Regions from separate parts of the Nocardia sp. XZ_19_385 genome, predicted to be linked through region 2. Evidence: predicted binding sites of a transcription regulator. Region 2 holds the regulator's gene; the other holds the start of a gene.
What was found. Region 2 encodes HspR, which represses chaperone genes until heat shock. Its sites were predicted from a motif close to ANNTGAGTNNNNNNNACTCANNT; they were not measured.
Positions count from the first base shown of each region.

Region 1: lon (endopeptidase La) is a predicted target of HspR. The motif match lies at 3,517-3,539, and genes of this name have one in related genera.

Region 1 covers NZ_JACVEE010000002.1:980,269-986,332, reverse strand. Annotated here, with positions in the region: gene IBX22_RS17255 (TIGR03084 family metal-binding protein) at 1-183, opposite strand, end outside; gene IBX22_RS17250 (hypothetical protein) at 245-1,600, opposite strand; gene IBX22_RS17245 (PrsW family intramembrane metalloprotease) at 1,633-2,715, opposite strand; gene IBX22_RS17240 (hypothetical protein) at 2,712-3,329, opposite strand; gene lon (endopeptidase La) at 3,558-5,945, shown strand; gene IBX22_RS17230 (PaaI family thioesterase) at 5,999-6,064, opposite strand, start outside.
Region 2 covers NZ_JACVEE010000002.1:725,213-731,276, reverse strand. Annotated here, with positions in the region: gene IBX22_RS16070 (globin domain-containing protein) at 479-1,648, opposite strand; gene IBX22_RS16065 (heat shock protein transcriptional repressor HspR) at 2,181-2,594, opposite strand; gene dnaJ (molecular chaperone DnaJ) at 2,594-3,754, opposite strand; gene grpE (nucleotide exchange factor GrpE) at 3,776-4,411, opposite strand; gene dnaK (molecular chaperone DnaK) at 4,408-6,064, opposite strand, start outside.

The DNA of each region.
Region 1 (6,064 bases), 260 kb from region 2:
ATCGGCGGCGGCGATGGTGGCGACCTCGTCGGTCCAGGCGAGGTGGCCGATCTGGTGCGCGACGGTCCACCCCTCGGCGGGCGTGAGCCGCGCCCAATCCGCCGGGGCCAGCGGGGCAACCAGCGATTCCAGGTCCGCGCATTCCGCGGCGAAATCGCCGAGCAGCGCCTCTAGGTCAGCCATGCCGCTCAGCATCGCAGCGGGGTCGGAAAAATGCAAGCACGCGTGCTTGTTTATCGCGCGGTCACCAACCGAACAGCACCAGGTGCGCCGCACCCACCACCAGCCCGAGCAGCGCACCGTGCAGATACAACAGCCACGCGTCCTGCTCGACCGAGGCGTAGAACATCTCCATGAACTCCCCCGGGCTCAGCTGCTGCAGCTTGCGCGCGGCGAACTCATCGATCTTCTTTGCCTGCTCGCGGGAGAACTCCTCGTCGGCGATCATGCTCGGTGCCAGGCCCACCGCCGCCCCGGCCGCGCCGACCTTCAGATTGTCGAACTGCCGCTTACCGAACGCGGCCCGCACCATCGACGTGGTCGGGCCCAGCTGCCGGTGGATCTCATCGGCGACCAGGCGCTCGATCAGCTGCCGGGTCTTGTCGCCGTTGGGGCCATCGAGTAGTTCGCTCGCCAGATTCGGCAGCGTCAATACCTGATAGGCCAGGATGTGCGCGAGATCCGTCGCCGCCTGCGGCTGCCGCTTGGCCAGCAGCGCCTGCCGCCACAGGTACTTGTAGCGCGGCTGTGGATCGCCCGGCTCGAACACCATTTTGACCGCGATGACATTGACAGTCACACCGATCGCCGCCGCGCCGGCCAGCACGATCACCCACGCGGGCAGCCAGCCGATGATCGGAATCTGCTGGTGCACATGCAGATACAGCGCCATCAATAGGCCGAACGGCCCGCCGAGCAGGCCGATCCGCACCATGAACTTCAGTTCCGGGGCCGCGATGGTGGTGGTCAGGTCCTTGAGGATGTACGGGTTGTCCTGCAGGTACCGGATGACGAAGCTCTTGATATCGATGAGCTGATCGATGTTGTCGCCGAGGGTTTCGAAGGCACGCTCGCACAGCGCCGGCAGTTCCTTGTCGATGCGCTGGTAGATCACCTGCTTGACCTGCCGCGGCACCGACCGCCACAACTCCGGGTTCTCCCGGTACATGATCTCGTCGACGATCGGTTTCACCTGGGCGCGGGCCAGTTCGGCGATGTAGTCGGCGATGCCGTCGAGGTCGAGCTCGTGGATGAAGTCGCGGGGGCTGCCGATCCGCATCAGCGCTTTGTCGACGCAGATACTGGCCATCTTCTCCGCCCGCGCCGGAATGAAGCCCTGGAAGCCGAGCCGCCGCCCGTCACCGGAGAAGGTGGGCAGCACCTGGACCCGGCGCGGGAAATACGGATACAGCAGATGCAGGCCCGGAATCCGGATACCGCGGAACTGCACTGGCCAGAACAGCATCAGCACGCCGGTCCAGTTGGTGAGCCAGCCGGCCAGCGCGCTGAAGATCGGGAACGTGATCAGTTCGACCACGAACTTGGACTGGCCGGTCAGCTGCTCCCAGTCGATGAACACGCCGGAGGCGAGTGTCGCCATCGTGGGATCCCCCTAGAGCCTGACCTGAGAAGTTAAGGCCCCAACAGTCTCATTGCGTTCACAGGGGTGTCAACGCGGGCGGGCTGGTGCAGATAGGTGCCGAAGCCCTGCACCCAGTCGATCAGCCGGCGCTGCCGCCGCCGCAGGTCGCGCATGGTGGGACCGCCCGGACCGAGGCTGTGCCGGGTGGCCTGGCGGGCCATCCGGCGGGTGCGCCGGGTGATCAGCATGGCGGGTTCCTCGGCCGGAGCGATCCCCCGCTCGACGGCGGCGGAGATGGTGGAACGGAACCAGCGCCGCTCGCCCCGCAGCACCGCCGTGTAGATCAGCGCGAAGATCAGCACCGCCGCAACCATCCGCAGCCCCACGATGACGAGCGCCAGACCGTCGTCCGGCTGCGGCGAATCCCACAGGAAGTGGAACAGGACGCCGAGCAGATAGAACTGCACGAACACCCGGACCCGTTTGGCCATCGGCCAATCCGAGCGTGCGACGGCCTGCACGATGCCGATGCCGGCGAGCGCGGTGAGCATCCAGTGCGAGGTGATCCCGGTGACGAACCGCAGCGCGCCCACCAGGATCGCGTCGGCGGCCGTGGGCTGAGCCGCGTTCAGTCCGGCGTTGGCCTCGTAGGTGGCGTTCTCCACGACCTGGAAACCGAGTCCGGTGAATCCGCCGAGCAGCAGGCCGTGGATGGGCCGCCACAGCCGCGACCGGCACAGCCAGGCGACCACGAAGACACCCAGGCCCTTGATCGCCTCCTCGACGATCGGCGCGGAGATCGCGGCCTGCCAGTTGATGGCGAACGCGTCACCGGCCAGGTTCTTGATGACCTCGAGGTTGTGGTCGTTGGCCCACATGGCGACGCCCGGTCCGGCCAGTGCGCCCCAGAGAAAGCCCAGGACCAGGGGTCCGATGATCCAGCGATGTGCCCGCAGCCGGTCCAGGTGCAGGATCAGCCCGCCGAAGACGACGAGGCCGGCGAGCACGAACGGCGCGCCGGCGAGGCTGTCGCGCCAGGTCAGGAGCAGCACCGGCAGCAACTGGTAGAGCAGGCCGAGTCCGCCCGCGAGCAGCGCCGCGCAGTAGACCCAGAACACCGGGGATCTGATCACTGCTCGACCTGGAGCGTGTCGACGATCTGGTCCAGCTGATCCAGTGTCGCGTCGTCGCCGTGCAGCACCAGCGTCACCACGAGATTCTTGTTGCCGAGGATGGCGCAGACGCCCTTGGCCTCGGTGCCGCGGCAGACCGGTCCGGCGAATCCGTGCCGGTTCCACAGCTCCCAGTCCCGGTCCCATTCGGCGGGGAAGCCCTCGACGCCCAGCACCTTCAGCCGCCAGTCGGCCGCTGCGCCGAAGTCGGTCACGCCGTTGACGACGTTCACGGCGAGGACCGAATCGTCTCTGGTCAGCAGGGCGGCGGAGCCGTCGCCGGTCGCGCGGCGGTCCCAGCCGTCGACGCCGGCGAAGTTGACGGTGTCGGGTTCGGTGCCCGCCGCGGACAGCTCGATGACCGAACCCGCGCTCTGCGGGGTTTCCCGGTCCGGGACGACGAGGGCCAGGATCGCGGGAACGGCGATGAGCGCGGCCAGCACCACGAGGACGACAGCGGCGACTCTCCAGTCGACGCGCCGCGGCGGCGGGCTCTGCAGGACATCCGCCATCCGCACCGCGGGATTCCGCCAGGCGGGATCCGGATCCCAATCATCGTGTGGCACGCCACTCATATCCAACGCTCCGCTCGGCCTCTATCGCGTCAAGTAACCGAAGAAACTGGCCATCACCTGCGGCTCAGTCGGCCCAACGATAGGGCAGCCGGACGACCATTCCGGTGAGCGACGCGGCGCGGCTGCCAGCGCGTATTCGCCGACAGCGAACGTGGGCACGGATCTGGAACAAACCCGGAACGGGCGGGGTTGACTGGGCATCGCTCAACTTTCAGAAGGGTCGAAGACGTGACTACACCTCAGAACCTGCCGGTGCTGTTCCTCACCGATCCGATCGTGCTGCCGGGCATGGTCGTGCCCATCGAACTCGACGAATCCGCGCAGGCCGCGATCGATGCCGCGCAGGCTGCCAAGACGGATCAGGTACTCGTCGCACCCCGGCTGGACAACGGCTACGCCTCCTACGGTGTGGTCGCCACCATCGAGCAGGTCGGGCGGATGCGCGGTGGCGCGCCCGCCGCGGTCCTGAAGGCCGAACGGCGGGCCAAGATCGGTCACGGGGTCACCGGGCCGGGCGCCGCGCTGTGGGTCGAGGCCGAACCGGTCGAGTCCGGTGTGGCCGACGGACGCACCAAAGAGCTTGCGGCCGAATACAAGAAGCTCGTCGTCTCGGTGCTGCAGCGGCGCGAGGCCTGGCAGATCATCGACGCCGTCAATCAGCTCGACGATCCCTCCGCGATCGCCGACACGGCCGGCTACGCCTCCTACCTGACTGCCGACCAGAAGCGGGAACTACTCGAAACCCCGGATATCGCAGCGCGTTTGACCACGCTGATCGACTGGACCAAGGCGCACATCGCCGAGGCCGAGGTCACCGAGAAGATCAGTGACGAGGTGCGCGAGAACCTCGAGAAGACCCAGCGCGAATTCCTGCTGCGCCAGCAGCTCAACGCGATTCGCAAGGAACTCGGCGAGGACGAACCCGACGGCGCCGACGACTACCGGACCCGCGTCGAGCAGGCCGACCTGCCCGCCGAGGTGCGGGAAGCGGCGTTGCGCGAGGTGAGCCGGTTGGAGCGGTCCAGTGATCAGAGCCCGGAAACCGGGTGGATCCGCACCTGGCTGGACACCGTCCTGGAACTGCCGTGGACGGTGAGAACCGAGGACAGCACCGATATTTCGGCGGCGCGCGCGGTATTGGACGCCGATCACCACGGGCTGGACGAGGTCAAGGACCGCATGGTCGAGTACCTGGCCGTGCGTGCCCGCCGCGCCCAGCGCGGACTCGAAGTGGTCGGTGGCCGCGGCTCCGGCGCGGTGCTGGTGCTCGCCGGTCCGCCCGGCGTCGGCAAGACCTCGCTCGGTGAATCCGTCGCCCGGTCCCTGGGCCGCAAGTTCGTCCGCGTCGCCCTGGGCGGCGTGCGCGACGAGGCCGAGATCCGCGGCCACCGGCGCACCTACGTGGGTGCGCTGCCCGGCCGGATCGTGCGCGCCATGAAGGAAGCGGGATCGATGAATCCCGTTGTGCTGCTGGACGAGATCGACAAGGTCGGCGCGGACTTCCGCGGTGATCCGGCGGCGGCGCTGCTCGAGGTGCTCGACCCCGCGCAGAACCACACCTTCCGCGATCACTACCTGGATCTGGATCTCGACCTGTCCGACGTGCTGTTCATCGCCACCGCGAACGTGGTGGAGTCCATCCCCGGCCCGCTGCTGGACCGGATGGAGCTGATCACCGTCGACGGGTACACCGAGGAGGACAAGGTCGCCATCGCCCGCGACTTCCTGGTGCCGCGGCAGTTGGAGCGCAACGCGCTGACCGCCGAGGAGGTTTCGATCAGCGAGGCGGCGCTGCGGGAGATCGCGGCGAACTACACCCGGGAAGCGGGTGTCCGGCAGATGGAGCGGTTGGTCGCGAAAGCCTTGCGCAAGGCCGCGACTCGGCTCGCCTCGGCGCCGAGCCTGGGTTACGACACCGAACTGGGCTACGACACCGGTTCGGGCGCAACGGCTCTGACCATCGATCTCGATGACCTGAAGGACTACCTGGGTCGCCCGCGCTTCACCCCGGACGGGATGGAACGCACCGCGGTCCCCGGTGTCGCAACAGGTTTGGCGGTGACCGGCATGGGTGGCGATGTCCTCTACATCGAGGCCAACGCCGCCGAGGGCGAGCGTGCGCTCACCCTGACCGGGCAGCTCGGCGACGTCATGAAGGAGTCGGCGTCGATCGCCCTCACCTACGTGCGCTCGCACCTGGAGGAGATCGGCATCGAACCGAAGGTGCTGGACCGCAATATCCACATCCACTTCCCGGCGGGCGCGGTGCCGAAGGACGGTCCGTCGGCGGGCGTCACCATGGTGACGGCGCTGGTGTCGCTGGCGCTGGGGCGTCAGGTGCGCGCGGATGTGGGCATGACCGGTGAGGTCACGCTGAACGGGCGGGTCCTGCCGATCGGCGGCGTCAAGCAGAAGCTGATGGCCGCGCAGCGCAACGGTCTGAAGACGGTCTTCATCCCGGCCCGCAACGAACCGGACCTGGATGACGTCCCGGCCGAAGTCCTTGCCGCCCTGGATGTTCGCCCCGTCGCCGACGTGGCCGACATCCTGGCCTACGCCATCGAACCGGTGCGCGAAGCGTCGCTGACTGCCCCGAAGTTCGCCGCGACCGCCTGAGATAGCCGAACCGGGCCGGGCACGGAATCCTCCGTGCCCGGCCCGGTTTCGTTTCAGTTGCCGTCGAGGGTGCGCTCGACCGAGCGGGTAGTGCCCTGCGCCACGGCGCACAGCACCGG
Region 2 (6,064 bases):
CAGTGCTGCCAAGCGTCACATGCTTTGTCATTGGTGAACCTCGTTCGAAACCGGATGCCCCGGCAATGCTGGTCTTGACAATCCGCTGCCGCGGAATTCAGGTCCGGAAAGACCCACCCGTTGTGTCGGTTGCTGGCAAACCGCCGTTACCGCGAAACGCCGATTCAATTGTCCCCGATGATTCGCCGCAGCGCCTCGCCAAAATGCGTAGGGGTGGGTGCGTATTCCGGATCGACCAGCTGTTCAGCCCGGACGCGGGTCAGAAGTGCCGGATAAACATTCCGACCGCCCGCCCTGTTTGCTCCGGGTTCATGTATTGGCCATGTTGGCGAAGATTGCCGACCAGACCGCATCGCCTGACTCGTCGACCCGGCGAAGGCCGGGATCCAGTCGCCAAGACTGCGGATAGTCGTCACCCGCTTGGATCCCGACCTTCGCGGGGACGGCGAGACACCGTCCGGGCAAAGGGAACTCAGGGTCAGAACAGGGGGTCGTGCCGGATGTTCTTGGTTTGGGTACCGGCCGCCATCAGGCGGAACTTGGTGGTCTGCACCATCGACGGTGAGCCGACGATCTGGACATCGCGGTCCGCCCACGGACCGAAGCTGGCGACCACCCGGCCGATCTGCCCGGTCATGCGCGGTTCGAGGCCGGGTAGGGGTGGCTCAAGCTCCCCGGAATCCAGGTGCCACCAGGGGTTTTCATCGTATTCGGCGACCGGGGTGACGGTGAGCCACTTGTTCGCGGTGGCGAGCTTGCTCAGCGTCTCCAGGTCGTAGAGATCGCAGGGATGGTGCCCGCCGACGAACAGGTGCACCTTCGGGTTGGTGCGGCGCTGGGCCATCTGCAAGAGCTGGGCGCGCAGCGGTGCGATGCCGGTACCGCAGCCGATCATCAACATCTTGCGTTTGGTGTTGCGCGGGATGCCGAGCCCGCCGAGGGGTGAGCCGAGCAGCCATTGGTCCCCGACGTTCGTCTGGTTGACCATGGCCGGGCTCACCCACCCGCCGAGCACGCCGCGGATGTGGAATTCGATCTCGCCGTTGGCATTCGCGGGGACCGACGGTGAGAGGTAGCGCCACATCCGCGGCCGCGCCGGGACCTGCACACTGATGTACTGCCCGGCGGCGTAGCGGATCGGCTGATCCAGCCGCAGCCGCACCACCGCCAGATTGCGCAGCACCATCCGCCGTTCCAGGACAGTGCCGGTCCATACCGCCGGGGTGGATTCCTTCGCGGCGGCGCCGATCATGGTGTCCGCGATCAGGGTCAGGCCCTCGTCCCAGGCCCGGTCCACCTCGTCGGTCCACATCTCGTTGCCGGCGAAGCGGCTCATCGCGGTCTTCAGCGAATGCGCCACCGCTTGGTAATGCTCGTTCTGCACGCCGTATTTGCGGTGGTCGCGGCCGAGCTGGGCCAGGAAGGGCAGGAGTTTGTTCGGTTCTTCGAGCCGATCCAGGGCGTAGGAGATAGCCCGGACCAGGCGGTCGCGCTGGGAATCCATTGCGGCGGGAAAGAAATCGCGAGTCTGGGGATACTCGGTGAACAAGATCGAATAAAAGGACCGGGCGAGTTTCTCGGGCCCGGCTTCCTCCGCAGCAACCGCCTTGAACGTGGTTCTGATCAAAGCGACAGTCCGCGAATCCATATGCGTCACAACCCCATTCCGTGCTCGAACACAGCCCGTGCCAGCGAGTGAAAGTAGTGCGGGTCACTCGTCAGCAGCCGATGATTGGAGTGTAGGGGAGGTTTGCCAGCTACGGAATCGTTCGTTTAAACATCACGCGTGTAATTCCACTAAAACGAGGGTACGCAATGTCAAAAGCCTTGGAAACCAACTGGTATTCAGTGTTTAGCGGCGAAATCGGCCAGTATTTCATCGAATTCGCAAGGCCCGTTTTGCATGATTCGCCCGAATCGGCCCACGGGAGCGATCATGTGGCAACAGCGCGTATATCGCCAGTTACCTTGTCCGGCAACCGATCCGCATCCGGCGACCTGGGCGGGCGAGGAATCCGTCGGATGATCCGGCAACCCTGGCTCGCCAGCTAACTTTCGTGGTCGCCAGCAAACCTGGCGTCCGGTCCGCTACCGTTCGCGGCAACAAAAACGGACCCCGGGATCCAGCCCGCCTTTCGGCGAACCGGGCCCCGAGGCCCCGCAATGTTGCTGGCCAGCTGCTAGCGCTGGTGTCGCGGCTTCCAGACCACCAGTGCCGTACTGCGTTGCGGCGGCGTGAAATCGGGCCGATAGCCCGCCCGCAGCCGCTCCAGCTCGGCGGCCAGCTCGCCCACCCGCTGCTGCAGTTCCTCGACCTGGTTGGTCAATTCGATGATCCGCTTGATTCCGGCCAGGTTGACGCCCTCGTCCTGGGACAGCCGCTGCACCTCGCGCAGCAGCTCGACATCCCGGGACGAGTAGCGCCGACCGCCGCCCGAAGTGCGTTGCGGCGTCACCAGACCCAGGCGGTCATACGTGCGCAGCGTCTGCGCGTGCATGCCCGCCAACTGGGCCGCCACCGAGATCACGAAGAACTCGGTACGCGACGTCGCCCCGGAACCCGAGCCCGGCGCTTTCTTCGGATCGTGGGACATTACGAACCTGCCCATCCTGCACGTGGATCGAAACCGCTGGTCTTCTCCGCCTCCTGATAGCGCTCGAGCGCCTCTTTGGCTTCGTCGTCCAGCTTCTGTGGCACCGCGACCTTGACGGTGACCAGCAGGTCACCGGCGCCGCCGGCGCGCTTGGGGACACCACGGCCCCGTACCCGCAGGATGCGCCCATCGGCGGTACCCGGCGGTACCTTCACGCCGACTCGACCCTCCAGCGTAGGCACGGAAACCGTTGTGCCCAGCACCAATTCACTGTAACTGACCGGCAGGACCAGGGTCAGGTCGTCGCCGTTGCGGCCGAAGACCTTGTCCTGGCTGACATGCACCGTCACGAACAGATCGCCCGAGGGCGCGCCGCGCAGGCCAGCCTCGCCCTGCCCGGCCAACCGGATCCGCTGCCCGTCACTGACGCCCGGCGGAATCCGGACGGTGATGGTGCGGGTGCGGTTCTGGATGCCGCTGCCGTGGCAGTCGACGCACGGGTCGTCGATGATCGAACCGGAACCCCGGCAGTCGTCACACGGCTCGCTGAAACCGAACGCGCCCTGGTTGCGGCTGATGACGCCGGTTCCGTTGCAGTTCGGGCAGACCCGGGGACTGGTCCCCGGTTTCGCGCCGCTGCCGTGACACGTGGTGCACGGCGACGGACTGGTCATGCGCAGCGGAACGGTGACGCCCTGGGCGGCCTCGCGGAAACCGAGGGTCGTCTCGGTCTCTACATCGGACCCACGCCGCGGGCGGCTGGTGGTGCGCTGGCTGCCCCGGTTGAACAGGCCACCGAACAGGTCACCGAGGCCACCGTCGGCGGTCGCACCGGCGCCGCCGAAGATGTCACCGATATTGAAGTCCTGCGAAAAGCCGCCTGTCGCACCGGGATTGAACCCGCCACGACCGTAGCCGCCACCCGCGAACAGCCTGCGGGTGTCGTCGTACTCCTTGCGCTTGGCCGGATCCGACAGCACGGCGTGCGCCTCGCTGACGGTCTTGAACTTCTCTTCGGCCTTGGTGTCCCCGGGGTTGGCGTCCGGGTGCAGGTCACGAGCCAGCTTGCGATAGGCCTTCTTGATCTCGTCCTGCGTGGCGTTGGAGGAGACGCCCAGCTCCTTGTAGAAGTCCTTTTCGATCCACTCCCGTTGGCTCACTGTGCATCTCCTCCTTTCGCACTAGTCGTTGTTCGCTTCGGCATCAGCATCCGATGCCTCTGTCTCTGCTACCGGCTCTGCGGCCTGGTCCACCGGATCGGTTACCCCGACGAGCGCGTGCCGAAGCACCCGGTCGCCGAAGCGGTAGCCCTTGCGCATGACGAGCCCGATCACCGGATCGTGGCCGGAACCCTCGTGCTGCACGGCCTCGTGCAAGGTCGGGTCGAAGGGCTCGCCCTCCGCGCCGAACTCCTCTAGGCCCTGCTTGTGCAGTGCGCCGGCGAGCTTGTCGGCGACCGCCTTGAGCGGGCCTTCCAAGTCGCCGTGCGCGCGGGCCCGGTCCAGATCGTCGAGCACGCCGAGCAGTTCGGTGACCACCGATGCCTTCGCGCCGTCGATCGCGGTCTTGCGGTCACGGTCGACGCGGCGCCGGTAGTTGGCGTACTCCGCGGTCAGCCGCTGCAGGTCGGCGGTGCGCTCGGCGAGTTCCACGCTGATGGGGTCGGCGAGTTCCTCGGAGGCTTCGGGCGCTTCGGCGCCGTTACCGGCCACGGCTTCCTCAGCCGCGACCGGTTCCCGCACCTCACCCGTTTCGGGGTCGATCTTCCGCTTGTCCACGAAGGTGACCGGCTCCTGCTCCGAGTTATCCGGTGTCACTTCTTCTCCGTGTCGATCGGGTCGTCCACGACCTCGGCGTCGACGACCTGGTCGTCATCGGCCTGGGACGAGGAACCGTTGCCCGAGGCGGCGGCGTCGGCGGCCTGCGATTCGTAGATCGCCTGGCCCAGCGCCTGCGACTCGGTCGCCAGCTTCTCCACCGCGGACTTCACAGCGGCGATGTCGGTGCCCTTCAGCGCCTCGTTCGCCTCGGCGATGGCCGCCTCGACCTTGGTCTTGACCTCGGCCGGGACCTTGTCCTCGTTGTCCTTGATGAACTTCTCGGTCTGGTGCACCAGACCCTCGGCCTGGTTGCGGGTCTCGGCCTCCTCGCGGCGGGCCTTGTCCTCGGCGGCGTGCGCCTCGGCGTCCTTGACCATCCGGTCGATCTCTTCCTTGGACAAGCCGGAGCCGTCCTGGATCTTGATCTTGTTTTCCTTGCCGGTGCCCTTGTCCTTCGCGGTCACGTGCACGATGCCGTTGGCGTCGATGTCGAAGGTGACCTCGATCTGCGGCACGCCACGCGGGGCGGGCGGCAGGCCGGTCAGCTCGAAGGAGCCGAGCAGCTTGTTGTGCGAGGCGATCTCACGCTCACCCTGGAACACCTGGATCTGCACCGACGGCTGATTGTCATCAGCGGTGGTGAAGGTCTCCGAGCGCTTGGTCGGGATGGTGGTGTTGCGCTCGATGAGCTTGGTCATCACGCCGCCCTTGGTCTCGATACCCAGCGACAGCGGGGTGACATCGAGCAGCAGGACGTCCTTGACCTCACCCTTGAGCACACCGGCCTGCAGCGCGGCGCCGACGGCGACGACCTCGTCCGGGTTCACGCCCTTGTTCGGCTCCCGGCCACCGGTCAGTTCCTTGACCAGCTCGGAGACGGCGGGCATACGGGTGGAGCCACCGACCAGGACCACGTGGTCGATATCGGCGACATTGATGCCGGCGTCCTTGATGACCTGCTGGAACGGCGCACGGGTGCGGTCGAGCAGATCGGAGGTGATCTTCTGGAACTCGGCCCGGGTCAGCTGCTCGTCGAGGAACAGCGGGTTCTTGTCCGCGTCCACGGTGATGTAGGGCAGGTTGATCGACGTGCTCTGCGAGGAGCTGAGCTCGATCTTCGCCTTCTCGGCAGCCTCACGCAGGCGCTGCAGCGCCATCTTGTCCTTGGTCAGGTCGATGCCGGCCGAGGCCTTGAACTTGTCGACCAGCCAGGTGACGACGCGCTCGTCCCAGTCGTCACCACCGAGGTGGTTGTCGCCGGAGGTGGCGCGAACCTCGACGACGCCCTCGCCGATTTCCAGCAGCGAGACGTCGAAGGTGCCGCCACCGAGGTCGAAGACCAGGATGGTCTGTTCCTTGTCGCCCTTGTCCAGGCCGTAGGCCAGCGCGGCCGCGGTCGGCTCGTTGACGATGCGGAGCACGTTCAGGCCCGCGATCTGGCCGGCTTCCTTGGTGGCCTGGCGCTGCGCGTCCTCGAAGTAGGCGGGGACGGTGATGACCGCGTCGGTGATCTCCTCACCGAGGTAGGCCTCGGCGTCGCGCTTCAGCTTCATCAGCGTGCGCGCGGAGATTTCCTGCGGCGTGTACTTCTTGCCGTCGATCTCGGTGGTCCAGTCGGTGCCGATGTGGCGCTTGACCGAGCGGATGGTG